Regions from separate parts of the Aromatoleum aromaticum EbN1 genome, predicted to be linked through region 2. Evidence: riboswitches for the same ligand, from Rfam matches in the RefSeq annotation. Region 2 holds a riboswitch; the other holds the start of a gene.
The links. Region 2 has a riboswitch for S-adenosylhomocysteine ahead of ahcY (adenosylhomocysteinase). Riboswitches for the same ligand answer to the same signal wherever they lie in the genome.
Positions count from the first base shown of each region.

Region 1 (15,772 bases), 810 kb from region 2:
GCCATCAATCTGCGAAGGGGGCCGATGTCCTTCAGGATCGGTGTAAAGAAAGGAGATGATCTGCTCCGCGAAGCATCCCGAGCGCCGTGAAGGTCCGTACTCCAGCCCTACGCGATTTCGTCCGACTCGCCGAGATAGGCTGTCCGCACTTTCGGGTCCGTCAGCAGCTCCGCGCCGCTGCCCGACAGCGTGATGCGACCTGATTCCATGACATACGCACGCTGCGAGAATTCCAGCGCGAGGTTCGCGTTCTGCTCGACGAGCAGGATCGTCACGCCTTCCTTGCCGACCGAGCGGAGGACTTCGAAGATCTTCTCGACGACCAGCGGCGCGAGCCCCATCGACGGCTCGTCGAGCAGCAGCAATTTGGGGCGCGACAGCAGCGCGCGGCCGATCGCGAGCATCTGCTGTTCGCCGCCGGACAGCGTGCCGGCAACCTGGGCAAGGCGCTCCTTGATGCGCGGCAGCATCGCATAGACGCGCTCGAGGTCGGCTTCGATGCCGGCGGCGTCGCGGCGCGAATACGCGCCCATGCGCAGGTTTTCCTCGACCGTGAGCCGCGTAAAGATGCCGCGCCCTTCGGGCACCAGCGCGATGCCGCGGCGCAGCCGCTTGTGCGCCGGCACCTGCCCGATCCGGTCGCCGTCGTAGAGGATTTCACCCCGGGCGAGCGGCAGGATGCCGGCGATCGCGTTCAGCGTCGTCGTCTTTCCCGCGCCGTTCGCGCCGATCAGGCTGACGCGCTCGCCACGGTGGAGCTCGAGGTCGATACCCTTCACGGCCTGGATGCCGCCGTACGCGATCTGCACGCCGTCGAGTCGCAGCAGCGGCGAGGGCGGGTTAGGCGGGTCAGTGTTCATGCCGGCAGCCCCCGCCGAGGTAGGCGTTGATGACAGCCTCGTTGGTCTGCACGACGGCGGGGATGCCTTCGGCGATCTTGCAGCCGAAATCGAGCACCGCGACGCGGTCGCACAGCCCCATCACGAGCTTCACGTCGTGCTCGATCAGCAGCACCGTGATGCCGTCGCGGCGGATCTGCTCGATCAGGAGCTTCAGCTGCGCGGTCTCGGTCGCGTTCATGCCGGCCGCAGGCTCGTCGAGCGCCAGGAGCTGCGGCTCGGTCGCGAGCGCGCGGGCGATCTCGAGGCGGCGCTGGTCGCCGTACGACAGGTTCTTCGCTGTCGCGGTGGCGAAGCGCTCGATGCCGACGTACTTGAGCAGCTCGTACGCGCGTTCGGTCGTCAGGCGCTCCTCTTCGCGCGTGCGCTTGTTCTGAGTGAGGATTCCCCAGATCGTCGCTTTCGTGCGGATGTGGTGCCCGGCCATGACGTTCTCGAGCGCGGTGAGATCGCGGAACAGGCGGATGTTCTGGAAGGTGCGCGCGATGCCCTGCGCGACGACGAGATGGGGCTTGGCCGAAGGCAATGCGGTGCCGTTGAACACGAATTCGCCACCGTCGGGAGCGTAGGCGCCCGTCAGCACGTTGAAGAGCGTCGTCTTGCCTGCACCGTTCGGGCCGATCAGGCCGTAGATCTCTCCCTTGCCGATCGTCAGCGACACGTCCGACAGTGCTTTCAGGCCGCCGAAGCGCTTGTCGATACCGCGGGCTTCGAGCAGCGTGATCATCGCGACACCCCGTGGCGTTTCAGGTGTTCGACGTGGGAGTAGCGCGCGTTCGCCGGGATCAGGCCGGCGGGCTTGAGCAGCATCATCAGGATCATCGCCAGCGACAAGAGCAGCATGCGCAGCACTTCGGGGTCGAGCAGCACGGTGCCGAACAGCGTCTGCTGCACCGGCACCGCGAGGTGGCGCAGGATCTCGGGCAGCGCCGACAGGATCAAGGCGCCTGCGATCGCGCCGGCGACGTTGCCCATGCCGCCGAACACCACCATCGTCAGCACCGCGATCGATTCCATCAGCGAGAAGGATTCCGGCGACACGAAGCCCTGGAATGCGCCGAACAGCTCGCCGGCGACGCCGCCGAAGGTCGCGCCGAGCGAGAACGCAAGCAGCTTCAGGTTGCGCGTGTTGATGCCGATCGCCTTGGCGGCGAGCTCATCGTCGCGCATCGCCGCCCACGCGCGCCCGACGCGTGACACCTGCAAGCGCTGGATGAACACGATCGAGCCCGCGACGCAGGCGAGGAAGAAGTAGTAGTACAGGAACAGCGAGTTGATCGACAGGTTCTCGGTGATCTCGAGGTTGCGCGACAGGTCCCAACCGAACAGCACGAGCGGGTCGAGCGCGTTGATGCCCTGCGGCCCGTTCGTGATGTTGACCGGATAATTCAGGTTGTTCAGGAAAATGCGCACGATCTCGCCGAAGCCGAGCGTGACGATCGCGAGGTAGTCGCCGCGCAATCGCAGCACCGGGAAGCCGAGCATGATCCCGGCCAGCGCGGCAAAGCCGGCTGCGACCGGCAGCACGATCCAGAACGGCAGGTGCACGCCGAAATGCGGCGACGCGAGGAAAGCGGCAGTGTAGGCGCCGACCGCGTAGAACGCGATGTAGCCGAGGTCGAGGAGGCCGGCGAAGCCGACGACGAGGTTCAGGCCGAGCGCGAGCATCACGTACAGCAGCGCGAAGTCGAGCACGCGCACCCAGGTGCGGCCGAACAGCACCGCGACGAGCGGCGCGGCGATCGCGACGATGACGATCAGCCAGCGCGCCGCCTGCGGGTTGCGGCTGCCGAGCCAGGGGACGGCCGAAGCAAGCTCGTTCATCGGGTTCCCCGTTCAGGCGCGGTCGGACACGCGTTCACCGAGCAGGCCGGTGGGCCGGAAGATGAGCACGAGGCCGAGGATGATGAACGCGAAGATGTCCTGGTAGGACGAATTCAGCAGGCCGAACGTCATGTGCTCGATGTAGCCGGCGCCGAAGGATTCGACGAGGCCGAGCACGATGCCGCCGAGCATCGCGCCGCCGAGGTTGCCGATGCCGCCGAGCACCGCGGCGGTGAAGGCCTTCAGCCCCGGCATGAAACCCATGCCGTAGTGCGCGATGCCGTAGTTGCTCGCGTACATCACGCCCGCGACTGCGGCGAGTGCCGCGCCGATGACGAAAGTCAGCGCGATGATGAGGTTCGTGTCCACGCCCATCAGCGCCGCGACGCGGTGGTTCTCGGCCGTCGCGCGCATCGCCCGGCCAAGCCGGGTCTTCGTCACGAGCACGATCAGCGCGGCCATGATGAGCGCCGAGCCGACGACGATCGTCACCTGGATCGGTGTGACGAACACGCCCGCGACCGGCTGCAGCGGCACGGTCGAGACGAGCTGCGGGAAAGTGTGGTAATTGCGTCCCCACAGCATCATCGCGATCGTCTGCAGCAGGAACGACATGCCGATCGCGGTGATCAACGGCGCCAGCCGCGGGGCGTTCCTCAGCCGCCGGTACGCGAGGCGCTCCATCGTGTAGCCGAGGAGCATGCATACGGGAATCGCGACGGCGAGCGACAGCGTCAGCATCGCGAGCGGCGACATCCCGGGCGCTGCGCCCATCAGGAACAGCATCGTCTGCAGCGCGGTCATCGCGCCGACCATGACGAGGTCGCCGTGGGCGAAGTTGATCAGGCCGAGGATGCCGTAGACCATCGTGTAGCCGAGCGCGACGAGCGCATAGACGCTGCCGACGACCAGGCCGTTGACGAGCTGCTGCAGGAAGATTTCCATCGTTACCCTTGTGATGCCGGGGCGACTGCGGAGCGCGATCACCTCTGTCGCGCCCCGGTTCCGGCCGTGCGCCGTCACCTCTCGGCGAGTCTCACATCGGCGACCACGCGCCGTTCCTGTACTGGTACATCGTCACCGCGCCTTCCTTGATGTCGCCCTTGTCGTCGAACGCGACCGTGCCGATGACGCCCTGGAAGTTCGATTTCTTCAGCGCCGGCAGGTACTTCGACGGCTCGGCCGAATCGGCCGCCTGCATCGCCCGGATGATCGCCGTCGCGGCGTCGTAGGCGTACGGTGAATAGATCTGCACGTCGGTGTTGAAGCGTGCCTTGTAGCGGGTGCGGAACTCCGGCCCGCCCGGCATCTTGTCGATCGCCAGGCCGGGCATCGAGCAGTAGGTGGTGGCGTTGATCGCGTCGCCGGCGAGCTTGATCATCTCCGGGCTGCAGCCGCCGTCGCCGGTGACGAACTTCGCTTCGATGCCGAGTTGCTTCAACTGGCGCAGCATCGGGCCGGCCTGCGCGTCCATGCCGCCGAAGAAGATCGCGTCCGGCTTGACGCCGCGGATCTTGGTCAGGATCGCGTTGAAGTCGGTCGCCTTGTCGGTGGTGAATTCGCGCGCGACGACTTTGCCGCCGGCGGCCTTGACCGCTTTTTCGGTCTCGTCGGCGAGGCCCTGGCCGTACGCGGTGCGGTCGTCGATGATCGCGATGGTCTTCGCGCCGAGCGAGCCGACGATGAACTTGCCGAGCATGCCTCCTTGCTGCACGTCGTTGGCGATCGTGCGGAACACGCCCGGGTAGCCTTGGCGGGTCAGCGTCGGGTTCGTCGCGGACGGCGATACCATCGGCACGCCGGCCTGGTTGTAGATGCGCGACGCCGGAATCGTCGTGCCCGAATTCAGGTGGCCGACGACGCCCTTGACGTCGGCATCGACGAGGCGCTGCGCGACGGTCGTGCCGGTGCGCGGGTCGGCCTGGTCGTCCTCGCCGAGCAGTTCGAACCTGACTTTCTTGCCGTCGATCGTCACGCCTTTCGCGTTCGCGTCCTCGATCGCGAGCCTCGCGCCGTTCTCGTTGTCCTTGCCGAGGTGGGAGATCGTGCCGGTCAGCGGGGCGACGCTGCCGAGCCTGACGACGGTTTCCTGCGCATGGGCCAGCGACAGGCCGAGCCCCAGGACTGCGAGTGCAACAACGCTTCTCTTCATGCTTGCCCCTCCAGTGAAAATCGGGAAACCGGGCCGATGCGCCGCGTGTCACGTCGCCCTCGCCCGCGCCCTCGGCAGCTGCGCGTCGGACACTCCGGAAAGCGCCACTATACTGCCCGGTAATGACGCCATGGTGAGCCGGTTGCGTCCCGCGCGGCGGAATTTCGCCCCGCTGAACGGCAGCCGCGGGGCGTCAAGGTCGCGCGCTCAGTTCAGCGCTTCCCACTTGCCGTCGCTGAAGCGGTACATCGTGACCCCGCCGTCGCGGATGTCGCCGTTCCGGTCGAACGCAATGGTGCCGGTGATGCCCTGCATGTCGAGCTTCTGCAGCGCCGGCAGGTATTTCTGCGGCTCGGCCGAGCCAGCCGTCTTCATCGCCTCGATCAGCGCCATCGTCGCGTCGTAGCTGTAAGGGGCATACAGCTGCACGTCGGTCTTGAAGCGCTCCTTGAAACGCTCGTTGAACTGCGCGCCGCCGGGCATTTTCGCCATCGGGATGCCGGCCTGCGTGCAGTACGTGTCGGCGCTCATCGCCTCGCCGGCGAGCTTGATCATTTCGCTGGTGCACACGCCGTCGCCGCCGAGGAAGCGCGCGCCGATGCCGAGCTGCCTCATCTGGCGCAGCATCGGCGCGGCCTGCGCGTCCATGCCGCCGAAGAACAGCGCGTCCGGCTGCCTGCCCTTGATTTTCGTCAGGATCGCGGTGAAGTCGGTCGCCTTGTCGGTCGTGAATTCGCGCCCGACGACCTGCACGCCATGCTGCTTCAGGCTGTCGGCGAACGCGTCGGCGAGCCCCTGCCCGTACGCGGTACGGTCGTCGATGATCGCGACCTTGCCGACCTGCAGGCTCTGCGCCGCATGCCTGGCCATTGCCGCGCCCTGCTGCAGGTCGTTCGCGATGACGCGGAACGTGACTTCGTATCCCTGCAGCGTGAGCTTCGGGTTCGTCGATGACGGCGTGATCATCGGTATGCCGGCCTGTTCGTAGATGCGCGACGCGGGAATCGATGCTCCCGACGTGACGTGGCCGACGACGCCCTTGACGCCGGTGTCGGCGAGGCGCTGCGCGACCGTCGTCGCGACGCGCGGATCGGCCTGGTCGTCCTCGCCGACGAGCTCGAACTGCACTTTCCGGCCGCCGATCGTGATGCCTTTCGCATTGGCGTCGTCGATCGCGAGGCGCGCGCCGTTTTCGCCGTCCTTGCCGATGTGGGAAATGGGACCGGTCAGCGGCCCGGCGTGACCGATCTTCACTGACGTCTGGGCAAGGGCCGAACAACCGAAGCCGACCAGTGCGAGTGCGAGCAATGTCCTTTTCATGAGGCTCCTCCCGGATGGGTGCAGGTCACCAGCGGCCGCGACTTGATTTGCACGCCGGCATGATGCGATTCTAGCCCACGGCACGATAGCCATCGGAGCCGTCCGGCATCGGGGAGAAACCAGTCCATGAAGCGCTTTTTACTGCTCCTGTGCAGCGTGCTCGCGGCGATCGGCCTGCCCGCGTGCGATTATTTCAACTTGCAGGAACTCAAGCCCGGCGTGTCCACGGCGATGGATGTGCGCGACCGCTTCGGCCCTCCCGGCATGGAGTGGCAGAACGACGACGGCTCGGTGACGTGGGAATACTCGCGCCAGCCCGAGGGCACGAAGTGCTACATGATCACGATCGGCCCCGACAACGTGCTGCGCAGCGTCGACCAGGTGTTGAACGAAACGGGCTTCGCGCGCATCCAACGTGGCATGACCGGCAACGAAGTGCGCCGCGTGCTGGGCAAGCCGGCGTCGCGCCAGTACTTCGAGCTGAGCAAGGAGACCGTGTGGAACTGGCGCATCGAGCCGCCACCGCCTTCGAGCGATACGACATTCTTCACGGTGCATTTCAACAGCGACGGGCGCGTCGCGAAGACGAGCCGGAACACCGAATATCGAGGAGGCTGAATGGCATCCCGCATCCTCGCGCTGCTCGCGCTGCTGATCCTCTCCGGCTGCGCGGCCTTCGCCCCACCGCGCCCACTGACGACCGAAGCCGAGGCGTTCGCCGTGCACGGCGAACCGACGCGGCGCTGGGACAACGGCGACGGCACGACGACGCTGGAATACTCGACGCAGCCGTATGGCCATCGCGCGCTGATGGTGACCGTCGACGCGAGCGGCGTCGTGATCGACCAGTACGACGCGCTCTCCGACGAGAATCTCGCCCGGGTCAAGCCGGGCATGACGCAGGACGAAGTGTCGCGCCTGCTCGGCACGCACCGCTCGGTGCAGGTGTTCAAGCTCAGCGGCGAAGAGGTGTGGGACTGGAATGTCTACAACGACGGTCCCGGCGTCGCGACGCTGTTCAACGTGCATTTCATCGACGGCAAGGTCGTGCGCACGAGCCGCACTTACGTTTATCCCCGCGACGGCATAGTGTCCGGCCCTTGGTACCCGTATTCCTATCGCTACCCGTACGGCTATCCGTTTTCGTACCGGTCGCCCTACTGGGGCTTCGGCTGGCACGGCTACCCGTGGCATCCGTGGTGAGGCAGCGGACCGTGGCCGCGGGCGGACCGGGCAGCCGGACCACCGGCTGATGCTTTTTGCACCGCGCCGGCGGTCCGTCGCCACCCCGCCTCCTACGGTTCGAGCACTGGTGGCGTGTCGGCCAGGGGACTATTCACGTGGACGCTGATCGTATCGCTGAGTCCGGGTCCGTACGACTGGTGGAGGCCGTCGGCGAACTGGAGCGTCAGCGTGTGCTTTCCGGGTGGGAGCTTGAGCGTGGTTTCCGTCTGGCCCTTGCCGAAATGCAGGTGCGTGGCATCGGTCGGCACTGGTTTGCCGGCTTCGACCGGCTTGCCATCGACGATGAGGTGATGATGCCCGGTGCCTTCGGCGGGCTGGCCCGCAGGCTGCACGCGCATGCCCTCGACGCCCATCTTCACCGTGAATTCCTCGGGCACCGCTGCACCGTCGGCGGGCGCGATGAAATAAGCGCGATCGGCCGCCGCCGCAAGCGGCGACAGCGTTGTGGCAGCGGCAAGAATGGCAAGGGAAAGAATTCTTTTCATGGCGGTTCTCCGGCGGTTCGTCTGCAGGGGATTTCATCCTAGTTGCTCCACGGAGCGTTTGCTGGGCACCAGCGCATCGCGTCCGCGGCAGACGATCACGCCTTGGCATTGGCCGGCAAATTCCCTAAGATTCATCCCTTGCTGAGGAGCGCTGCGACCCGCGACGGGCTGTGACTGCCGGGGCCAGGCTCAGCAACCGAACAACGGCGCTCGCAAACCATCCACCGGGGTTTGCCGCGCCGTTTGCTTTTGCGCGCTTGTTGCGGCCTCTGCCCGGTGCCTGAACCGCACGAGCGAGGTACTCCCCATGCAAGCCGACCGCACCGAAGAACTCCGCACTCTCCTCGCCCAGCGCATCCTGATCCTCGACGGCGCGATGGGCACGATGATCCAGCAGCACAAGCTCGGCGAGCCGGATTACCGCGGCGAAAGGTTCCGAGATCACCCGAAGGACCTGAAAGGCAACAACGACCTGCTGGTGCTGACCCGGCCCGACGTTGTCGCGGGCATCCACCGCGCCTATCTCGACGCCGGCGCGGACATCATCGAGACGAACACTTTCAACGGCACGCGCGTGTCACAGGCCGAATACGGCCTGGCCGACTGCGCGTACGAGATCAACGTCGCAGGCAGCCGCCTCGTGCGCGAACTGTGCGACGAATACACGGCGAAGAATCCGGACAAGCCGCGCTTTTGCGCCGGCGTGCTCGGACCGACATCGCGAACGCTGTCGATTTCGCCCGACGTCAATGATCCGGGCTTTCGCAACGTCACGTTCGACGCGCTCGTCGACGACTATTTCGACTCGGCGCGCGGACTGCTCGAAGGCGGTGCGGACCTGCTGCTGATCGAGACGATCTTCGATACGCTGAACGCGAAGGCGGCGGTATTCGCGGTCGAGAAGCTGTTCGCCGAACTGGGGCGCCGCGTGCCGGTGATGATCTCCGGCACGATCACCGACGCGTCCGGTCGCACGCTGTCGGGCCAGACTGCGGAAGCGTTCTGGAATTCGCTCGCGCACGCGCAGCCGATCTCGTTCGGCCTGAACTGCGCGCTCGGCGCAAAGGAGCTGCGCCAGTACGTCGAGGAGTTGTCGACCGTTTGCGACACCCACGTCTCGGCGCACCCGAATGCCGGTCTGCCGAATCCGCTGTCGCCGACCGGCTACGACGAGACGCCCGAAGCGCTCGCGACGGCGATCCGCGAGTGGGCCGAAGCCGGCCTCGTCAACATCGTCGGCGGGTGCTGTGGCACGACGCCCGAGCATATCGCGGCGATCGCGCAGGTCGTCGCCAACCTCGCGCCACGCCAAGGGCCGGACATCGAGAAGAAGCTGCGCCTGTCGGGCCTCGAACCGTTCAACGTCGGCGCCGACAGCCTGTTCGTGAACGTCGGCGAGCGCACCAACGTCACCGGCTCGAAAGCGTTCGCGCGGATGATCCTCGAAGGCCGCTTCGACGACGCGCTCGCAGTGGCGCGCCAGCAGGTCGAAAACGGCGCCCAGGTCATCGACATCAACATGGACGAGGCGATGCTCGATTCGCAGGCGGCGATGGAGCGGTTCTGCAAGCTCATCGCGTCCGAGCCGGACATCTCGCGCGTGCCGATCATGCTCGACTCGTCGAAGTGGAGCGTCATCGAGGCGGGTCTGAAGTGCATCCAGGGCAAGGGCGTCGTCAACTCGATCTCGATGAAGGAAGGCGAAGCCGAGTTCCTGCGCCAGGCGCGGCTGTGCCGGCAGTACGGCGCAGCGGTGATCGTGATGGCCTTCGACGAGAAGGGCCAGGCCGACACTTACGAACGCAAGACGGGCATCTGCACCCGGGCCTACGAACTTCTGACGGGCATGGGCTTCCCGCCGGAGGACATCATCTTCGACCCGAACATCTTCGCGATCGCGACCGGCATCGAGGAGCACGACAACTACGCGGTCGATTTCATCAATGCGGTTGCGTGGATCAAGGCGAACCTGCCTTTTGCCAAGACGTCGGGCGGCGTGTCGAACGTATCTTTCAGCTTCCGCGGCAACGACGCGGTGAGGGAGGCCATCCACACGGTGTTCCTGTTCCACGCGATCCGGGCCGGCCTGTCGATGGGCATCGTCAATGCCGGGCAGTTGGGCGTCTATGACGACCTCGACCCGGTGCTGCGCGACAAGGTCGAGGACGTGGTGCTCAATCGCAAGCCGGGTGCCGGCGAAGCGCTCGTCGAGCTTGCGCAGAGCGTCAAGGAAGGCCGCGCGAAGAACGCCGGGCCGGATCTCTCGTGGCGCGCGCTGTCGGTCGAGGAGCGGCTGTCGCACGCGTTGGTGAAAGGCATCACCGACTTCGTCGTCGCCGACACCGAGGAAGTGCGCGCGAAGCTCGAGGCTGCGGGAAAGCCGCCGTTGTCGGTCATCGAAGGGCCACTGATGGCCGGCATGAACGTCGTCGGCGACCTTTTCGGCGCCGGCAAGATGTTCCTGCCGCAGGTCGTCAAGTCCGCGCGCGTGATGAAGCAGGCGGTCGCGCACTTGATCCCGTACATCGAGGCCGAGAAGCTGCGCACCGGCGCGACGTCGAAAGGCCGCATCGTCGTCGCGACGGTGAAAGGTGACGTGCACGACATCGGCAAGAACATCGTCGGCGTCGTGCTTGGCTGCAACGGCTACGAGGTCATCGACCTCGGCGTGATGGTGCCGGCCGAGAAGATCCTCAACGCCGCGCGCGAACACGGCGCGCAGGCGGTCGGCGTCTCCGGCCTGATCACTCCGTCGCTCGAGGAAATGGGCCATGTCGCCGCCGAAATGCAACGTCAGGGCTTCGCCGACGGCAAGCCGATGCCGTTATTGATTGGCGGCGCGACGACGAGCCGCGCGCACACCGCGATCAAGATCGCGCCGCACTACACCGGCCCGGTCGTCTACGTACCCGACGCGTCGCGCGCGGTCGGCGTCGTCACCGCGCTGCTCTCCGAAGGCGGCGCCGACGAATTCAAGGCCCAGGTCGTCGCCGATTACGACAAGATCCGTGCGCAGCACGCGAACAAGAAAGGCGTGCAGCTCGTGAGCCTGGAAGCGGCGCGCGCGAACGCGTTCCGCACTGATTGGGCGCCGGTCGCGCCGGTCGCAGGCGAGGAGATCGGGGAAAACGGGGGGCGGACCGCAGCCGCGGCGAAAGGCTACGTGCCGCCGAAGCCCACTGTCTTTGGTGTTCACGCCGTCGACGTGCCGCTCGCGTCGCTCGTCGATTACATCGACTGGGGGCCGTTCTTCCAGACCTGGGACCTGTCGGGGAGCTTCCCGAAAATCCTCGACGACGAGATCGTCGGCGAGGCCGCGCGCAATGTCTTCGCGGACGGGCGCGCGATGCTCGAAGACATCGTTGCAGAGAGCTGGCTGCGCGCTCGGGCGGTGTTCGGCCTGTTCCCGGCCAACAGCGACGGCGACGACATCGCGTTCTACGGCGACGAGACGCGCTCGGCCGCGCTGATGGTGTGGCACGGCCTGCGCCAGCAGCACGAGCGGCCGGCCGACAAGCCGCATTACTGCCTTGCCGACTTCGTCGCGCCGAAGGACTCGGGCGTCGCGGACTACGCCGGCGCGTTCGCCGTCACTGCCGGCCTCGGCATCGAGCAGAAACTCGCCGAATTCCACGAAGCGCACGACGACTACCGCGCGATCATGCTCAAAAGCCTCGCCGACCGCCTCGCCGAAGCCTGCGCCGAATGGCTGCACGAGCGCGTGCGCAAGGAACACTGGGGCTTCGCCGCCGACGAAGCCCTCGGCGGCGAAGCGCTGATCCGCGAGCAGTACCGCGGCATCCGACCTGCGCCCGGCTACCCCGCCTGCCCCGACCACACCGCGAAGCGCGGCCTGTTCGAACTCCTCGACGTCCCCCGCAACACCGGCATGACGCTCACCGAGTCGTGCGCGATGAGCCCGGCTGCGTCGGTCAGTGGCTTCTACTTCTCCCACCCGCAGGCGCGCTACTTCGCGATCTCGAAGATCGGCCGCGACCAGCTCGAGGACTGGGCGGAGCGCACCGGGATGGCTGTGGACGAGGCCGCGCGGTGGCTCGCGCCGTTGCTGTGAGGATCGCCGGCAGGCCGGGCGACAGCGGGCTCGCGCGCTGAACGAGCGCGTGGGTCGCCCACGCTGCTCGCTTCGACCGAAGCGCGAAGCGGTCCGTGGTCGGCGAGCCACTTCGCGCGCTTCAGCGCATGTCGAATGCTTCCTGATGGAAGCGCAAGTGGCCGAGCCAGGCCCGCGCGAGGCCGTTGCGAAGCTGCTCGGCAAACGCCCGCGGGCCGCAGAACCACACTTCGGCGCGCTGCCGGCAGTCGTGCAAGGTCGCCAGCCTCTCCGCCGTCAGGACGCCATGCCGAGCGGTATCGTGAACATGCAGCGTGACTGACGGCAGGTCTCGGCACAGCGTTTCCAGTCGCCCGACGAAAGGATCGTCCGAGCCGGCGCGAGTGCAGTAGTGCAGGTCGGCGACCGGCGCTGCGGCGGGATTTGCCCGAAGCGCGTCCAGCCAGGCGAGGAAGGGCGTGATGCCGATTCCCCCGGCGACCCAGATCTGCCTCGCCTTGCGGTCCTGACGCGCCAGCTCGAAGCGCCCATACGGACCTTCGACGGTGACGGCCTGCCCGACCGCGATGCGGCGCGAGAGCTCACGCGTGTAGTCGCCCAGCGCCTTGATCTGGAACCCCACGCTATGGTCGCCCTGGTCGGCGCTGGCGATCGTGAAGGGATGCGCGCCCTCGATGCGATTGAAAGTCACGAATGCGAACTGCCCCGCGTGGTGGCCGCGCCAATTCCCGTCGAGGCGACAAACGACTTCGGTCACATCCGGGGCGGGCGATGCCACCGCGGTCACGACGCCATGCGCTTGCCGACCGCGACCGATGCGGCCAGCCAGGGACCAGACGGCGGCAAGCGTGCCGGCCGACAACGCCCCTGCAAGCAGCAATCCGGCGGGCTCGCTCCAGTAAGCCGTCGGCGCCAGCACGGCGGCATGGAAGGCGAGCATCAGGTACAGCACCGGCATCGCGCGGTGAATGTGTCGCCAGAATTTGTATGGAAAGCGCTTCCACAGCGCCAGGACGATCATCGCGAGGACGAGGTAGATCGCGAACTCGCCGAGCTCCTCCCCGGTATCCCGGAGCGTATCGAGCACGCCCGAGACGTTCTCGTCGGATGTGCGGCCGGCTTCACCGTACCGCTCCTCGATCAGGTCGTCGGACATCTCCAGCAGCCAATGCAACGAGGCGAAGCCGGCGGCCAGAATGCCCGCCCACTTGTGCAGTCGGTAAGCGCGGTCCATGCCCCCGAGCAGGCGCTCGACTCCGGGCGGTCGCGTCGCCATCACCATCGCCAGCGACATCATTGCAATCGCGAGCAGACCGCTCAGGTAGAGCCCCTGTTCGTAGACGACCCAGGGCATTGATCCCGAGCCCGCCCCGTTCACGGCAAGGTCCCAGCCCCAGACGCCGGCAACAATGGCGATTAATGCAGTCAGTGTAGGAATCATGCGCGTTCTCCGGCGGGTGGGGGATGGCTGGCGACCCGAGCGCTCAGCTCAGGTGATGGATGGAGCTCAGACCGTACATGGCCTTGGCTCAAGACTTCTTCGTCTTCGTCTTCGTCTTCGACTCGACGACACTGCCGTCGACCGGGTTGTGGTAGATCTCGACCTTGTTGCCGTCCTTGTCCGTGCCGTATAGCTCGTAGCAATTCCCCTTGGTGACTTGGAAGCGCTCGAGCGTGTAGCCGGCGTCGACGAGCTTCCGGAGCATGGTCGTTTGCGGCATCCAGCTGCTTTCTGGGGTTTCGGTGCAGGTCGGGCCGGCGAAAGCGGCGGTGCCCATCAGCACGCTGGAAGCGGCGACGATGAGATGATGAAGTTTCATGGCTGTTCTCCTTTCATGCCGGGATGGCATGGAACGCATTCTGTGGAAACAGACATGAATCAATGCTGAACGGCGCGCGACGTGAAAATCGGCGGGGAACGAAATCTGTACTGGAGAAGAAATCCCGGCGCACGTAAGGCCGGACTGCCGTGCCATCCTATTTGCGCGCTGAATTTCCAACGATGCAGACCGCTCCTCCTCGTACACGCGTCATGCACGCGCGACTGACGACTGATGATGGAGCCGCCGCGGGCGCAATTCATCCCCTGTTCAGCAAAGGCGGCGTAGCGTGGGGAACCGATTCCACCCAGCCAGGAGACGCCATGACCTCGAGTGTTGTTGCCATCGCTGCCGCGGCCGCGATCGCACTGATCGTGGCACCTGTAGCGCCCGCCGCCTTGCGGGAGGGCTCGAGCTACGACGGGGCGGTGCAGCCTGAAGGCACGAGCCAACGTTGGCGTACGGACGCCGCGGTGCGCCAGGCAATGGACGGTCTCCATGCGGCCATCGATGCAAACGTCACCCAAGGAGCGGATGGCGGGATCGCGGAAGAGCGTCTTGCGGACCTTGGCGGGACCTTGGCCGCGCGAACCACTCAATTGATCGCCTGTTGCACGACCCCGGACGTGTCCGGTCGTCACCTCCACATGATCCTTGTCGAGATCGCCGACGGCGCGGAGTTGATGAGGAAAGGGCGACCCGTCGCAGCGCAACGGCTTGGACTGCTGCGGGTCGTCCAGGCGCTGAATCTCTACGGAGATCTATTCGACCATCCCGGCTGGCAAAGACTCGATGAACCACGCGAAGTCTCCCCGAGGTAGGGACAGAGAGGCGGCGCCATCATGGGTGTGAGATCGACGAGACGGTCGCGGACTGGCCGAACTCATGGACGGCAAGCTCCTGCTCGTGACCAATGCGCAGGATCTCGCCCCCGACGAGGGCGTCGCGCGAAAGGGCGACGGCGAGCCCGGCGTGAAGACGATCTGGCTCAGTTTGCAGCGTGTCATGGATGTGGCGACCACCATACAGGTGCTACGAAACCCGGAGGCGATGGGTTGTGTATGATCTAAACCTGCAATTCGCGCTGCCCGTCGACAATGGAGATCTCCTGAAATCCTTCGCCATCACGCAGCACGAACAAAACATTCATATTTCTTTCCTGTGCGAGTTGAGCCCCCGCATCTTCGCCGAGCACCAGCAGTGCGGTGGCCCACGCATCGGCGAGCATGCAGGTTGTCGCCACTACAGTGACTGCCGCGACCCGGGTACGCGAAGGGCTCCCAAGCGAAGGGTTCATGGTGTGGGCATAGTACGTGTCTGCAATCTGGACCCAGTGACGGTAATCCCCTGAGGTTGCGATGGCGGCATCGGTGAATTCCATCACCCCCATCGCTTCACGTACACCTCGAACAGGCTTTTCCACAGCGATTGCCCACGCTCGCCCATCGGGCTTCAGGCCGCGCGCCCGCATTTCGCCATCAATACCGACGAGATAACTCGTGATCCCGAAGCTGTCGAGACAGCGGGCCATCTCGTCCACGCCGAAGCCTTTGGCAATTCCCGAAAGATCCAGCGTGATGGCCGCTCGCTTGCGCACCCGGTTATTCGCGTCATCGATGTCCACCACGTTGCATGCGGGTTGATACGCTTGTTTCTTCAGCATGCTGATCTGGTGTGCATCCGGTTGGGGCGTGCCGGGACCGAAACCCCAGGCGTTGACCAGTGCCCCGACACCGATATCAAACGCGCCATGAGACTGCCGGCTCACGCCCAGGGAAGTCGCGAGCACGGCAACGAGTTCTTCAGGTACCTCAACCCATTGCTGCAGCGGGCTCGCGTTAAGGCGGCTCAGGTCGGAGTCGGGTTTCCAGGTGGACATCTGTTGGTCCACCTTGTTGACTGCCGCAAACAAACGTGCGGCAAGGGCTGATTCGTCGCGTCCCGCTTCGGCAAAA
Region 1 is NC_006513.1:1,892,860-1,908,631, forward strand. It holds gene EBN1_RS08915 (ABC transporter ATP-binding protein) at 108-860, opposite strand; gene EBN1_RS08920 (ABC transporter ATP-binding protein) at 850-1,626, opposite strand; gene EBN1_RS08925 (ABC transporter permease subunit) at 1,623-2,723, opposite strand; gene EBN1_RS08930 (branched-chain amino acid ABC transporter permease) at 2,736-3,668, opposite strand; gene EBN1_RS08935 (branched-chain amino acid ABC transporter substrate-binding protein) at 3,760-4,875, opposite strand; gene EBN1_RS08940 (branched-chain amino acid ABC transporter substrate-binding protein) at 5,083-6,195, opposite strand; gene bamE (outer membrane protein assembly factor BamE domain-containing protein) at 6,322-6,813, shown strand; gene bamE (outer membrane protein assembly factor BamE domain-containing protein) at 6,814-7,398, shown strand; gene EBN1_RS08955 (DUF4399 domain-containing protein) at 7,491-7,925, opposite strand; S-adenosyl-L-homocysteine riboswitch at 8,063-8,144, shown strand; gene metH (methionine synthase) at 8,233-11,997, shown strand; gene EBN1_RS08965 (ferredoxin reductase family protein) at 12,119-13,438, opposite strand; gene EBN1_RS08970 (PepSY domain-containing protein) at 13,527-13,817, opposite strand; gene EBN1_RS08975 (hypothetical protein) at 14,141-14,638, shown strand; partial or broken gene EBN1_RS08980 (hypothetical protein) at 14,668-14,882, shown strand; gene EBN1_RS08985 (FAD:protein FMN transferase) at 14,884-15,772, opposite strand, start outside.
Region 1: it holds a riboswitch for S-adenosylhomocysteine, as region 2 does, so the genes downstream of both, metH (methionine synthase) here and ahcY (adenosylhomocysteinase) in region 2, are expected to answer to the same signal.

Region 2 (15,772 bases):
AGACGATCGGCGCAGTTTCGGCCGCAGGTCGCAGCTTGCCGTGGTCGGCGCTGTTCTTCAGCGTCCACGGCGCGCGCCCGCGCAGCACGATCTGGTCAATGCCGAACATCAACGAGCCCGTCTTCAGGCCTTTGCTCATCCACGGCTTGAAGTTGCGCGCCTTGTGCAGTTCGTCGTACAGCCAGCTCGCACGGAACGCTTCGGGGTAGGCGGTGAGCTCGTCGTGCGTGCGGCCCGTCGCGAGCGCGGCGAAACAGGCTTCCGCGGCGAGCGCGCCGGACTTGATCGCGCAGTGCGAACCCTTGATGCGGCTCGCGTTGAGGAAGCCCGCGTCGTCGCCGATCAGCGCTCCCCCCGGGAACACCAGCTTCGGCATCGACTGCAGGCCGCCGGCCGCGATCGCGCGCGCCCCGTACGCGACGCGACGCGCCCCGGCGAAGAAATCCTTCAGCAGCGGGTGAGTCTTGAGTCGCTGCATCTCGTCGAACGGCGACAGGTGCGGGTTGCGGTAGCCGAGGCCGACGACGAAGCCGACCGACACCAGGTTGTCTTCCATGTGGTACAGGAAGCCACCGCCGTAGGTGTCCGGCTCGAGCGGCCAGCCGCCGGTGTGGATCACGAGGCCCTGGCGGTGGCGTTCGGGCTTGAGTTCCCACAGCTCCTTGATGCCGATGCCGTAGGTCTGCGGATCGCAGTCGCGGCGCAGGTCGAACTTCGCCTCGAGCTGCTTGCCGAGGTGGCCGCGGCAGCCTTCGGCGAACAGCGTGTATTTCGCCTGCAGCTCCATGCCCGGTTGGAAGTTTGGGCCTTCCGAGCCGTCCTTCAGCCGTCCCATGTCGCCGGTCGCAACACCCGTCACGCGGCCTTCGGCGTCGTACAGGATCTCGGCCCCGGCGAAGCCGGCATAGACGTCGACGCCGAGCGCTTCGGCCTGCGTCGCGAGCCAGCGGCACACGTTGCCGAGGCTGACGACGTAATTGCCGTGGTTGTGGAAACATTGGGGCAGCAGCGCGTTCGGCAGCTGCCGCCCGCCGGTGTCACCGAGCAGCAGGAAGCGGTCTTCGGTGACCGCGGCTTTTAGCGGCGCGCCGAGCGCCTGCCAGTCGGGAAAAAGCTCGGCGAGCGCGCGCGGGTCCATCACCGCGCCCGACAGGATGTGCGCGCCGACTTCCGAGCCTTTCTCGATGACGCAGATCGACAGCTCGCTGCCAGCGTCCGCGGCGAGCTGCTTCAGGCGGATCGCCGCGGACAGCCCGGCCGGGCCGCCGCCGACGATCACGACGTCGAATTCCATTGCTTCACGACTCATCTTTGCATCTCCACAGGCTGTATTTCGTCGCGTTCCGCCCCGATTTGCAGGGCGGAACGACTCGATCCGAGAATGTTTCAGGCGCGTGTTTCAGGCGCGCCCGAGATCGGCTTCCACCTTGTGCACGAGCTCGACGAGACGCGGGCCGACCTCGCCGATGAGCCGCTCGCGCGACAGCAGGAAAGCCGGGCCGCCGCAGTTGAACGCCATCGCGCGCTCGCCGTCGACGCCGGTCATCGGCACGCCGACCGCGTGGACGTCCTTCTGCCAGTCGCCAGCGGACACGACGAAGCCGCGCTCGTGGTAGTCGCGCAGCGCCTGCTCGATGCCGGCTTTGACGCGCGGCCAGTTTTCCTCGTCGCGCAGGCGGATGTGATCCATCAGGTAGTCGCGCTCGCCCTGCGGCAGGCCGCACAGCAGCGCGCGCCCGACCGCGGAAGTTGCGAGCGGGATGCGCGAGCCGACATCGAGGCGCAGCGTGACGTTCGCGCTGCTGCGGCAGCTCTCGATATAGACGATGCTCAGGCGGTCGCGTGCGCCGATCGACACCGACACCTGCGCGTACTCGGACAGCTCTTCCATGTACGGCCGCGCGACTTTGCGCACGTCGAGGTTCGACAGCAGCGCGTAGCCGAGCGCGAGCACGCCGGCAGCGAGACGATAGGTGCCGCGGCTCTCGGAAAAACCGAGGTAGCCGAGCTTGGTCAGCGTATGGGTGAGCCGTGAAATGGTCGGCTTCGGCAGGCCGGTGCGGCGCGCGAGTTCGGCGTTGCTCAGTTCGGTGTCGCCGGGGCGAAAGCAGCGCAGCAGCTCGAGGCCGCGCGCGAGCGCGTTGACGAACTGGCGGTCCTTGCTTTCCTCGTCGTCGGCAAATACCTGGATGTCGTCATCCATAAGAAGTCCCAGGGGTTCCGCGTGGCGGTTTTCAGTTTCGTTTTCCGTCGGCATGGTGGCATGGCGAATTCGCACGTGTCAATGCAAATGCGGCACTATGATTCGCACAGCGAAACACTACGGCGAGTGCGGTGTGCCCGTTCTCGGCGCAGTATTTACACCGGACGGCAAAGACCGTATCGTTCATTTAACGTGTTGTGCAAACGTATCGTTCGCACAGCGAAACAAAAAGGGGAAGACCATGGACGAAGTCCTCATCGAGCGCCCGGGGCCCGGCATCGTGCTGCTGCGCCTGAACCGGCCCGACGCCCGCAATGCGCTGAACCAGGAAGTCCGGCAGCAGCTCGCCACGCATTTCACCGCGTTCGGGCAGGACCCGGACGTGCGCTGCATCGTCCTGACGGGCGGCGACAAGTTCTTCGCCGCGGGAGCGGACATCCGCGCGATGGCCGATGCCGGGGCGATCGACATGATGCTGCGCCACACCCATCGCCTGTGGCAGGCGATCGCGAGCTGCCCCAAGCCGGTGATCGCCGCGGTCAACGGCTACGCCTGGGGCGGCGGCTGCGAACTTGCGATGCATGCCGACATCATCGTCGCAGGCGAATCCGCATCGTTCTGCCAGCCGGAAGTGAAAGTCGGCATCATGCCCGGCGCGGGCGGCACGCAGCGGCTCACCCGCGCAGTCGGCAAGTTCAAGGCGATGAAGATGGTCCTCACCGGGCAGCCGGTAAACGGCCGCGACGCGCTGGAAATGGGCCTGGCGAGCGAAGTCGTCGCCGACGCGGACGTGCAGGCGCACGCCGTTGAGCTTGCCGCCCAGATCGCCGCGCTGCCGCCGCTGGCGATCGCGCAGATCAAGGAAGTGCTGATCGCCGGCCAGGACGCTTCGCTCGAGACGGCGCTGATGCTCGAGCGCAAGGCATTCCAATTGCTGTTCGCGAGCCGGGACCAGAAGGAAGGCATGCAGGCCTTCCTCGAGAAACGGAAAGCCAACTTTGAAGGAAGGTGAATCATGCTCGACGCGACACGCCAGAACCTGACTCTCGGAGTCGTCGGCACCGGCCTGATGGGCCGCGGTATCGCGCAGATTGCCGTGCAGGGCGGCGTGCAGGTGCGGCTTTTCGACAGCCGCCCGCGCGCGGCGGCTGAAGCGTGTGATGCGGTCGCGCAGATGCTCGCGAAGCTCGCCGAGAAAGGCAAGCTCGGCGCCGACGACGCGCAGGCCGCGGTCGCGCGCCTGCACATCGCCGATACGCCGCAGGATCTTGCCGACTGCGAGATCGTCGTCGAGGCGATCGTCGAGGATCTCGACGCCAAGCGCCAGCTGTTCCGCGACCTCGAAACGATCGTCCCCGACGCATGCCTGCTCGCGACGAACACGTCGTCGCTGTCGGTGACGGCGATCGCCGCCGGCTGCCGCGTGCCTGAACGCGTCGCCGGCTTCCATTTCTTCAGCCCCGTGCCGCTGATGAAGATCGTCGAAGTCATCGACGGCGCCTTGACCGCGCCGTGGGCCGGCGAAGCGCTGACGGCGCTCGCGCGGCGCATGGGGCACACGCCGGTGCGCGCGAAGGACACGCCGGGCTTCATCGTCAATCACGCCGGGCGCGGCTATCTGACCGAAGCGCTGCGCGTCCTCGGCGAAGGCATTGCCGAAGTCCCGGCAGTCGATGCGATCCTGCGCGAAGCCGCCGGTTTCCGCATGGGACCGTGCGAGCTCCTCGACCTGACCGGACTCGACGTCTCGCACCCGGTCATGGAGTCGATCTACGCGCAGTATTACCAGGAGCCGCGTTTCCGTCCGTCGCCGCTGACGCGCACGCGCCTCGCCGCGGGGCTGCTCGGGCGCAAGAGCGGGCGCGGCTTCTATACGTACACGAACGGCCGGGCCGAGCCGGTCGCGACGCCGGAGGTGCCGGCGCTGACGCAGACGCCGATCTGGGTCAGCCCGAGCGATCCGGTCCGGCACGCGCGCGTGCTGACGCTGCTCGCCGGGCGCGGCATCCCGATCGATTACGGCGAGCGTCCGGGCGACAGCTCGGTGTGCCTCGTGCTGCCGGTCGGCAACGACACCACGACGACTGCGCTCGCCGAAGATCTCGATCCGTCGCGCACGCTCGCGCTCGATCCGCTGTTTCTCGACGGGCACCTGACGCTGATGACGAACCCGCTGACGACGCCCGACGCGCGTGATGCCGCGTGGGCCGCGCTCGCGGGCGAAGACACCATGGTTTCGGTGATCCACGACAGCCCGGGCTTCGTCGCGCAGCGCGTCGTCGCGATGATCGTCAATATCGGCTGCGATATCGCGCAGCAGCGCATTGCCACTCCCGACGACATCGACTGCGCGGTCCGGCTTGGCCTCGGCTACCCGAAAGGCCCGCTCGCGCTGGGCGACGCGCTCGGCGCCGCGACGGTGCTGACGATCCTCGAGCGGCTCCACGATTTCTACCGCGACCCGCGCTACCGCCCGAGTCCGTGGCTGATCCGGCGCGCACGCCTCGGCGTGTCGCTGCTGACTCCCGAAAACTGAACCTGTTTTTCCTACAAGGACTATTGATGCTCGACGCTTACATCTACGCCGGCCTGCGCTCCCCGATCGGCCGCCACGCCGGCAAGCTCGCCGCAGTCCGCCCCGACGACCTCGTCGCGACCGTGATCCGCGAAGTGCTCGCCCGCTCGCCGTTCCAGGGCGCCGACGTCGAGGACGTGATCCTCGGTTGCGCTGCCCAGGGCGGAGAGGATTCGCGCAACGTCGCCCGCCACGCGGCGCTGCTCGCCGGCCTGCCGGTGACGGTCGCCGGCCAGACGATCAACCGCCTGTGCGGCAGCGGGCTTGCCGCAGTGCTCGACAGCGCGCGCGCAGTGACCTGCGGCGAAGGCGATCTGTACGTTGCCGGTGGCGTCGAAAGCATGAGCCGTGCGCCTTTCGTCGTCGCGAAGGCCGAATCCGCGTACAGCCGTGATTTCAAGGTGTTCGACACGACGATCGGCGCGCGCTTCCCGAATCCGCGCCTCGTCGAAGAGTACGGCAACGACAGCATGCCGGAGACCGGCGACAACGTCGCTGCCGAGTTCGGCATCACGCGGGACGCCGCGGATCGCTTCGCCGCTGCGTCGCAGGCGAAATACGCGGCGGCGAAAGAAGCCGGTTTTTATGCGGGCGAGATCCTTCCGATCTCGGTGCCGACCGGGCGCAAGACACCGCCGCTGGTCGTCGCCGAGGACGAGCACCCGCGGCCCGGATCGACGTACGAGTCGCTCGCGAAACTGAAGCCGCTGTTCGCCGACGGCGTCGTCACCGCCGGCAACGCTTCAGGCATCAACGACGGCGCGGCCGCGCTGATCGTCGGTAGCCGCGCAGCAGGCGAGCGGGCCGGCGCAGCGCCGATGGCACGCATCCTCGGCGGCGCGGTCGCCGGCGTCGAGCCTCGCATCATGGGCGTGGGGCCGGCCTACGCGATCCCGAAGGCGCTCGCGCGCGCCGGACTGACGCTCAAGGACATGGACGTCATCGAGCTCAACGAAGCGTTCGCGTCGCAGGTGCTCAGCTGCCTGAAGCTGCTCGACGTTGCGTTCGACGATCCGCGCGTCAATCCGAACGGCGGCGCGATCGCGATCGGCCATCCGCTCGGCGCGTCCGGTGCGCGCATCGCGCTGTCGGCGGCGCGCGAACTCGAGCGCCGCGGCGGGCGCTACGCGGTCGTCAGCCTGTGCATCGGCGTCGGCCACGGCATCGCGCTGGTCATCGAACGCGTTCCGACGTGATCGCCGCAGGATGCCCGGGGCCTGCGCCCCGGCATCCTGCTAAACTCGGGCGAATTCATCCATCGAGGATTTCGCCATGGTCGAGCCGCTCTTGATCGCCCGCGCCGGGAACAAGGACATCAACCTGCTGCCGCGTCTCGCCAACCGGCACGGCCTCGTCGCCGGCGCGACCGGGACCGGGAAGACGGTGACGCTGCAGAAGATGGCCGAATCCTTCGCGGGCATCGGCGTGCCGGTGTTCGTCGCCGACATCAAGGGTGACCTGTCGGGCATCGGGGCGCCAGGCGTCGCAAGCGACAAGCTGCTGCAGCGGCTCGCTGCGATCGGCATCACCGACTACACGCCGCGCGCCAACACCGTGGTGTTCTGGGACGTGTTCGGCGAGTCCGGCCACCCGGTGCGCGCAACGGTGTCCGACATGGGGCCGCTGCTGCTCGCGCGCCTCTTGAACCTCAACGACACGCAGTCCGGCGTGCTGCAACTGGTGTTCCGCATCGCCGACGACAACGGTCTGCTGCTGCTCGATCTCAAGGACTTGCGCGCGATGATCCGCCACGTCGGCGACAACGCGAAAGCCTTCACGACCGAATACGGCAACGTCTCGGCAGCGTCGATCGGTGCGATCCAGCGTGGTCTCCTGGCGCTCGAGGAGCAGGGCGGCGACCGGTTCTTCGGCGAGCCGATGCTCGACCTCGCCGATCTGATGCAGACTGACGCCGAGGGCCGCGGGGTCATCAACGTGCTCGCTGCCGACAAGCTGTACCACTCGCCGGCGCTGTATTCGACTTTCCTGCTGTGGATGCTCGCGGAGCTTTTCGAGCAGCTGCCCGAAGTCGGCGACCTCGACCGGCCGAAGCTGGTGTTCTTCTTCGACGAAGCGCACCTGTTGTTCGACGACGCACCGAAGGCCCTCGTCGACAAGGTCGAGCAGGTCGTGCGGCTGATCCGCTCGAAAGGCGTCGGCGTGTATTTCGTCACCCAGAACCCGCTCGACGTGCCCGAGTCCGTGCTCGGCCAACTCGGCAACCGCGTCCAGCACGCGTTGCGTGCTTTCACGCCGCGCGACCAGAAAGCGGTCAAGACCGCAGCCGAGACGATGCGCGCGAACCCGGCGTTCGACGCCGCAACGGCGATCACCGAGCTGGGTGTCGGCGAAGCCTTGGTGTCCTTCCTCGACGAAAAAGGCCGTCCCGAAATCGTCGAACGCGCCTCCGTCATCGCGCCCGGGTCGCGGCTCGGCCCGCTGACCGCCGACGAGCGCAGCCAGGCGATCCGCAGCTCGGTGCTGTACGGTCATTACGAGAAACTGCTCGACCGCGAGTCCGCATACGAATTGCTGCGGGCGCAGGTGGCTGCCGCGACTGCGGCCGATGCAGCCCAGGCTTCCGGGTCCGGTCCCGCGGAAGGTTGGGGGTCAGGCGGCCTGATGGGCGGCATGGGCGACATCCTGTTCGGTTCGACCGGCCCACGCGGCGGCAAGCGCGACGGGCTCGTCGATATCGCGGCGAAAACCGTCGCGCGCACGATCGGCAGTTCGGTCGGTCGGCAGATCGTGCGCGGCGTGCTCGGCTCGCTGTTCGGCGGGAGCAGCCGCAAGCGCTGATTTTGCGCGTGCACGGGTCGCCTGTCGCAGACGGATGACGCGTCGGCGGGCACTGATGAGGGGTGGCGCAGGTCCAATCGCCACCCATTGTCAGCTGGAGGTCCGCGATGACGCCCCAATCCGTTGAATCATTGATTGCCGAGATCGAGGCCGAAGACCGCATCGACTTCGGCGACCTCGCCATCGGCGAGCATGAAGCCCGCCGCCTGATGGCTCAGCACTTCTGCGCCATCGACCGCAAACTCGCCGAACATGGCATGACTGCCGAAGCACGGCTGGAAGTGATGGCCGCAATAGCCGCGCACACGATGGTGGAAAACCTCGTGCTGCATCTCGGGCGTTTGCGGGGCGCCGCGGCGAAAGAGGATTTCCGCACCTGGATGCGACGCCACGGCATGAGCTAACTGCCGTGCGAGCGACAGTGTCGACGCTTTTCGATAGGCTCGGGTCGAACGGCTGCATTTGATCACCGGCTTCGAAGTTGAAACCTGCGAAGGCCGTCCACGAAGCGTTGCGATCGCTGTGCCAGCAGATCATCGCCGCTCAGCAGGCCGCCGATATGCAAACTTGGCTGCAGGCGTGGTACGAGCTGGTTCCGCAAGGGGTATGGGGCAGGCCCCGTCATCCGCCGGACACGATGATGCGGCCTACCATCCCTGCCTGGTAATGGCCGGGAATCAGGCACGCGAAGTCAAACTCGCCCGGCCGATTGAAAGTCCAGATGATGTCGCCGCTTCCGCCGGGCGCCACGTGTGTCATCCACGGCTCGTCATGCTCCATTTCCGGGAACCGCACCATCAGATCGGCATGTTCGTCAAGCGCCGACTTGGTTCCGATCACCATCTCGTGCATCATCTTCCCGGCATTGCGGTGTACGAACCGGATCGTCTCGCCCAGCCGCACTTGAATGCGGTCCGGGTCGAAACGCATCTGATCGGTCATCGTCACCCGGAGCGTGCGAGTCACTGCGTCCGCGTCCCCGGCGATGCCCCAGTCCTGCTGTTCCTTGTTGACCGGTGCCGCGTTCCTTGCGTGCGTCGCCTCTCCGTGAGCGATTGCCGCTCCGCCCGAAAGCAGGGAGACGGTTACGAGGGCAGCGGCCAGGAAACTGTTGCGAATCTTCATTACTTGCTCCGTTCGGTTGCCGTCCGACGAGCCTTCAACGGAAGGCCTCCCTTCAACCCAGCTTGAGACGCTCGCAAATCGCCGTCGTCAGCCCCGCCTGGTTCATGCTGTAGAAGTGCAGACCAGGGGCGCCGGCGGCGAGCAGGCGCTCGCACAGGCTCGTCACGACGTCGAGGCCGAACGCGCGGATCGAGTCCGCGTCGTCGCCGTATCCCTCGAACTTGCGCCGCATCCAGCGCGGCAGCTCGGCGCCGCACGCATCGGAGAAGCGTGCGAGCTTCGAGAAGCTCGCAATCGGCATGATTCCGGGCACGATCGGGATCTCCACCCCCATCGCGCGCACCTGATCGACGAAATGCAGGTAGGCGTCGAAGTTGTAAAAATACTGCGTGATCGCCGAATCGGCGCCGGCCTCGGCTTTGCGCCTGAATGCCGTGAGGTCGTCCTTCGGGTTTTTCGCCTGCGGATGCCATTCGGGATACGCTGCGACTTCGATGCGGAAGCGGTCGCCGGTCTCCGTGCGGATGAACTCGACGAGCTCGTTGGCGTAGCGGAACTCGCCGGGATCGCCGACGCCGGACGGCAGGTCGCCGCGCAGCGCGACGATGCGCCGGATGCCGGCCGACGCGTAGTCGTCGAGGATTTCGCGGATGCCGGCGCGCGTCGAGCCGATGCACGACAGGTGCGGCGCGGCTTCGAAGCCGTCGGCGGCGATCTCCCTGACGGTCGAGAACGTACGCTCGCGCGTCGAGCCGCCTGCGCCGTACGTCACCGAGAAGAACGTCGGCTTCAGGGCCGCGAGCGCGGTGCGCGTCGCCCGCAGTTTTTCTTCCCCCTCGGGCGTCTGCGGCGGGAAGAATTCGATCGAAAGTTCGGGTCTGTGCATGATGGCCCCTGTCAGTAGCGGTAGTGGGCCGACTTGTATGGCCCTTCGACCGGCACGCCGATGTAGGCCGCCTGGTCCGGGCGCAGTTCGGTGAGCTGCGCGTTGAGCTTCTTCAGCTGCAGCCGAGCGACTTTCTCGTCGAGGTGCTTCGGCAGCGTATACACGCCCACCGGATAATCTGCGGTGCGCGTGAAGAGCTCGATCTGCGCGATCGTCTGGTTCGCGAACGACGAGCTCATCACGTAGGACGGGTGGCCGGTTGCGCAACCGAGATTCACGAGGCGGCCTTTCGCGAGCAGGATGATCCGTTTCCCGTCCGGGAAGATCACGTGATCGACTTGCGGCTTGATCTCTTCCCACTCGTAGCCTTCGATGCTGGCGACGTCGATCTCGTTGTCGAAGTGGCCGATGTTGCAGACAATCGCCTGGTCCTTCATCCTCGCCATGTGATCGTGCCTTATCACGTGATAGTTGCCGGTGCAGGTGACGAAGATGTCAGCATGTTCGGCGGCGTAGTCCATCGTCACGACGCGGTAGCCTTCCATCGCCGCCTGCAGCGCGCAGATCGGGTCGATCTCGGTGACCCACACTTGGGCCGACAGCGCGCGCAGCGCTTGCGCCGAGCCCTTGCCGACGTCGCCGTAGCCGCACACCACCGCGACTTTGCCGGCGACCATCACGTCGGTCGCGCGCTTGATGCCGTCGACGAGCGACTCGCGGCAGCCGTAAAGGTTGTCGAACTTCGACTTCGTCACCGAATCATTGACGTTGATCGCCGGGAACTTCAGTTCGCCGCGCTCGAACATCTGGTACAGGCGATGCACGCCGGTCGTCGTCTCCTCGGTGACGCCCCGGATCGCGGCAAGCCGCACCGAATACCACGTCGGATCGCTCGCGAGCTTCGCGCGGATCGCGGCGAACAGCACGCGCTCCTCTTCCGAACCGGGCTTCGCGAGCACCGAAACGTCCTTCTCGGCGCGGGCGCCCAAGTGCAGCAGCAGCGTCGCGTCACCGCCGTCGTCGAGGATCATGTTCGAGTAGCCGCCGTCCCGCCACTCGAAGATCCGGTGCGTGTAATCCCAGTAGTCGGCGAGCGACTCGCCCTTGACCGCGAACACCGGCACACCGGAAGCGGCAATCGCGGCCGCGGCATGGTCCTGCGTCGAGAAGATGTTGCACGACGCCCAGCGCACTTCGGCGCCGAGCGCAGTCAGCGTCTCGATCAGCACCGCGGTCTGGATCGTCATGTGCAGCGACCCGGTGATGCGTGCACCCTTGAGCGGCTGCACGACGGCGAACTCCTCGCGGATCGCCATCAGGCCGGGCATCTCGGTCTCGGCGATGCGGATTTCCTTGCGGCCCCAGCCGGCGAGCGCGAGGTCGGCGACGACGTAATCAGTGAAGTTTTCAGCCACAGAGTTCATGTGAGTTCCTTGAACGTGTGGCCGGGAAGGGGTGCTGCGGTGGGCTCACCTTGTCACCCCGTGCCCGGCACGGGTTAAGGTGAGCGCAGTTTTTGAAGGGCCGAGCCTGGGACGGAAGTCTCGCAGCGCTCCTCGGCAGGCCGGGATTATAACTGGCCGCGACAGCGCGTGGAGCAGCGCTTCGGTTTGCCGCCACGCTCTTTCGGACGGGCCCGGAACGGCGAGAGCCGTAGATGCGCGAAGCATCCATCCGGCGCTGCACAGATGTAAGACTGTTCGTTCCGTTTGCAAAACCCGGCGATCCAGTCCACAGTGCACCGCAGCGATCTTCAAGTAGCACCGTTGTTGTCCGGTTCAGTATCTGCTTTTCTGCGGTATCTTTCCCTGATCACCTTGCCGTCTTGAGCTTCGCCCTCACCTCAGGGCACGTCCCTTCATTCTTCAGGATATTCAAGACATGGCAACAGGTACCGTAAAGTGGTTCAACGACTCCAAGGGCTTCGGTTTCATCACTCCGGAAAGCGGTGGCGACGATCTTTTCGCGCATTTCTCCGCGATCCAGGGACAGGGTTTCAAGACCCTGGCCGAAGGCCAGCGCGTCAGCTTCGACGTCACCTCCGGTCCGAAGGGCCAGCAGGCGTCGAACATCCGTCCGGCTGACTGAGCGTTCCCGGACGCGGCATGGCAGCAATGCCATGCCTTCGGCCCCATGCGGGGCCGGGACCGCGGCATTCCTTCAAGAACGCCTCCGCGAGGGAAAAATCACGGCACATGCCGGACTTTTTCCCTTTCTGCTTTCCTTTTTGGAGACATCGTCATCGCCAAGGAAGAACTGATCGAAATGAGCGGGATGGTAGTTGAAGTCCTGCCCGACTCCCGTTTCCGTGTCACCCTCGACAACGGCCATAACCTCGTTGCCTACTCCGCAGGCAAGATGCGCAAGCACCATATTCGCATCCTGTGCGGCGACAAGGTTTCACTCGAACTTTCCCCCTACGACCTGAGCAAGGGGCGCATCACTTTCCGCCACCTTGAAGGCCGCGGGCCTCTCGGTCCGCAGCGGCGCAGACGCTGATCGCGTCCCGCATTCAGGACCTGGCTGCCTGAAGGCGTCGGGGCGGCGGACTGCTGTCCTCGCCCGTACCACGTTTCACCAGATAAAGAACATTGTCACCCACGGCGCAACCGCGCCTGCGGCGGCGGTGCAAAAAGCGAGCAGCGCAGCGGCCCGGCGCATGCCGGACGATACCGTACGCTGCACCTGCAGCGCGCCGAGCACCAGGCTGGCTCCGGCAGCCACGGCGAGCAGCAGTCCGCGCACCAGCGGCAGGCTCGCGAGCACGACGCCTTCGGCACTCAGCAGCGTGACGGTCAGCGCCGACAGGCCGAGGAACACGCCGACGCCGCCGAGCGGAATCAGCGCGTAGGCGAGCCGCCGGTGCGCCCCCGCTTCGCCGACGAGCCACCCGGCGGCACGCAGCCATAGCGTGATCCAGCCGCCGATGACGAGCGCCGTCGTGCCGATGTAGCCGAGAATCATCAGGCCGTCGAGCCACGTGAACACGTCGTTTGCTTCGGGGTAATGCGTCAGCAGCCACCACGGAATGTCGCTGTCGAGCAGCGCGAAAGCGTCGCGCTCGACGAGCCATTCGGCGGCAGCAAGCTTGGCCTGCACGAACCACGGCGACGCCGACCACTGGAACGCGCCGATCGCAGTGCCGATGACGCCGAACACCAGCAGGCGTGCTTCCCAGACATCGGTTTCATCGCTGCGCAGGCTCGCGACTTCGGCGCCGGGCAGGCGGGCGGCCAGCTGCACCGCGTCGCGATGGCCGCTGCAGCGCCCGCACATGTGGCATGCGGAGGCGCTTTCCATGCGGCGGATGTCCACCAGGGGCGCACAATTGACCGGGATCACCCGCTTTGCCGGATGCGCCTGCCACGCTTCGCGGTCGGTGCGGAAATGCACCGGCGCGAGCCGCGCGAGCAGGCCGAACACACCGCTCACCGGGCACAGGTGCCGGCACCACACGCGCTTGCCGCGGCCGTATACGAGGCCGACCGCAGCCGCTGCGACCGTCGAACCGCCAAGCACGAGCAGCACGGCTTTGGGGTATTCATACACGCTGACAAGCTGCCCATACACCGTCGTCGCGAGGAACGCGACGAACGGCCAGCCGCCCCACTTGATCCAGCGTGGCACCGGACGGCCGAGGCCGACGCGCGATACCTGTTCGGCGACGAAGCCTTCAGGGCACAGCACGCCGCACCACACCCGCCCCATCAGCATCATCGACACCAGCACGAATGGCCACCAGATGCCCCAGAACACGAACTGCGCGAACAGCGTGAGGTTGTCCCACAGGTGCGCGCCGGACTCTGGCAACGGCAGGAAAGCCGGCGTGACGATGAGGAAAACGTAGGCGACGAGCACTGCCCACTGGACCCCGACGATCCAGCTGCGGTGACGGCGCATCAGGTTGCCGAGGCGGGCGAGCCGCGGCGGGCGCATTGCGGGCAGACTGCAGCTCGTCATGGTCAGGTTCTCCGCGGCGGGCGGCCGAACCATGCGAACAGCGCCCAGTAGCCGAACCACGCGATCAGCACGGTCAGCGACGGTTGCGCGCGGTAGCCGGCGAATGCCGCGGCGATGCCGCCGGCGGTGCTGCCGTCGGCAAGCAGCGCGGAGCTGTCCCACACCGGCTCGAGCAGCGGCGGCAGCCATTCCATGTTGATCAGCCGTTCGACACCCGAGACAAGCAGCGCAGCGGCAAGCAGGCACAGCACGATCTCGGTCGCGCGGAAGAACACCCGGCTCGGCAGCCAGTGCGAGCCGCGCTGGATCAGCCACGCCGTCGCCAGTGCCAGCACGAAGCCGAGGCCGGCGCCGGCGAGCATGCGGTTCAGCGCCTCGCCGGACTGCTCGACGCCGAGGCCGTACAGGAACAGCACGGTCTCGGCCCCTTCGCGGCCGACCGCGATCGCCGCGAGCAGCGCAACCGACACCCCGCCCGCGGCGTCGGCGGCTTTCGTCAGTCCCGCTTCGAGCTCGCGCTTCAGGTGCCGGCCGTGCGCGCGCATCCACAACACCATGTGCGTGATCAGGCCGGCGGCGACGATGACGATGGCGGCCTGGAAGGCCTCCAGCGCGTCGCCGGCGAGCTGGCTCTGCAGCCCGAGCATCGCCAGCGCGAGCACGCCGGCGAGCAGCAGCCCGCCCGCTACGCCTGCCCACAGGTGATGGACGCCGATGCGGCCGTCGCCGCGCGTGCGAATCCACGCGTAGAGGATGCTGATCACCAGGATCGCTTCGACGCTCTCGCGCCACACGATGAAAAGTGAATTACCCATGATGTTTCCCGAGCGTGCGGTTACTGGGCGACGAACCGGCCTCTTGCCGTGTCGGGGTGGAACTCGCCGAAGAACGGGTACGTGCCGGGCTTCAGCGGCGGAAAGATGGTGCTGCGCGTCACGCCCGGCGCGACGACGAGTTCCTTGAACGGGCTCGTCGTCTCGAACTCTTCGGGGCCGGCGTTGCGGTTCGTGAGCTGCAGGCGAAAGCGGGTGTTGGCCGGCACCATTATCGTGTCGGGCGTGAAGCAGCCGTTTTCGGCCACGACTTCGAACGTCGGCAATTCGGCTTGCACGGCGCTCGACGCCGTCAGGGCCAGGATGCCCAGTACACGGGCGAGCAGGCGCGGAACAATCACGATCGGGAGTTCCTGTGCTGAAAATGACGAAAACCCCGCGCGGCGGGGAGCCGGGCGGGGCAGGAGGGGCGTGCAGGTCTAGAACGCATACAGCCCGCGCAGGCCGACGACGGTGATCGCTTTCGCGTCCGGGTCGGCGGCGGCGCGACGCACGTATTGCAGGTCCGGCGTCAGCGACAGCTGGTCGTTCAGGTGCCAGCGGTAATACAGCTCGGCAACCTGCTCGGCGCCGCGCGCGGCGAAACCGAAATCGTCGAGCAGCGGGGCGGCGTCGCGGAATTCGTCGCTCGCGCGCAGCCAGCCCCACGCGAGCCCGACGCTGTCGGCGCCGCGTCCCCAGGCGTTGCCGGCGATCTCGGTGCCGATCGTCACGGCGCGGTCGAACGCGGCCTTGCCGCTGCTCGACTGACCGTAGCGCGCGAACAGCGTCACGTCCTCATGCACGCGCTGGTCGACGCTCGCGCCCCAGCCGCTGGCGCTGCGGGTCGTCGCATCGAAACCTTCGTACTGGCCGTTGCGCCACGCATACAGGCGGTACGTGCCGTCGAAGCCGTGGCTCTTGCGGCCGTACTCCAGCTGGCCGATGACGAACGGCTTGTCGAAGCTGCGGCCGAAGCGCGCGCCTTCGCCGGCGCCGAACGCCGCGATCGACGCCTGCCACCAGTCGGGCGCGCCGCTTTCGTTGCGGTACGCGAGCCGCAGGCCGGGCGTGAAACCGTAGCTGTCGGCGCCGACCTCGCCGCCCGAGTCGAGCATCGGGTTATGCACGAAAACGTTGTTGAGGAACTTTTCGGCTTCGTTGTCGGCGATCGCGTTCTGGTCGAAGAACACGAACGGGTCCATCTTGCCGACGGTGAGCTGCAGGCTGTGCGGCGACTCCACGGCTTCGCCGAGCGGCGTCGTCAGCTGGTACCAGGCCTGTGCGACGATCGCGTAGGTTTCCTCCGAGCCGCCACCGGTCTGGAACGCGAGGCTGTTGAACGCGGCGGTGAAAGTGGGTTTCAGTCCAGTGAAGCTGTCGCCCTGGCCCATCCGCAACTGCGTGTAGAA
Region 2 is NC_006513.1:1,083,763-1,099,534, reverse strand. It holds gene EBN1_RS05260 (electron transfer flavoprotein-ubiquinone oxidoreductase) at 1-1,309, opposite strand, end outside; gene EBN1_RS05255 (IclR family transcriptional regulator) at 1,400-2,203, opposite strand; gene EBN1_RS05250 (enoyl-CoA hydratase) at 2,445-3,215, shown strand; gene EBN1_RS05245 (3-hydroxyacyl-CoA dehydrogenase) at 3,219-4,739, shown strand; gene EBN1_RS05240 (3-oxoadipyl-CoA thiolase) at 4,766-5,974, shown strand; gene EBN1_RS05235 (helicase HerA-like domain-containing protein) at 6,051-7,577, shown strand; gene EBN1_RS05230 (hypothetical protein) at 7,685-7,981, shown strand; gene EBN1_RS05225 (cupredoxin domain-containing protein) at 8,199-8,702, opposite strand; gene metF (methylenetetrahydrofolate reductase [NAD(P)H]) at 8,755-9,588, opposite strand; gene ahcY (adenosylhomocysteinase) at 9,600-11,012, opposite strand; S-adenosyl-L-homocysteine riboswitch at 11,087-11,152, opposite strand; gene EBN1_RS05210 (cold-shock protein) at 11,470-11,676, shown strand; gene infA (translation initiation factor IF-1) at 11,830-12,087, shown strand; gene EBN1_RS05200 (4Fe-4S binding protein) at 12,163-13,548, opposite strand; gene EBN1_RS05195 (FTR1 family iron permease) at 13,551-14,363, opposite strand; gene EBN1_RS05190 (cupredoxin domain-containing protein) at 14,384-14,722, opposite strand; gene EBN1_RS05185 (carbohydrate porin) at 14,801-15,772, opposite strand, start outside.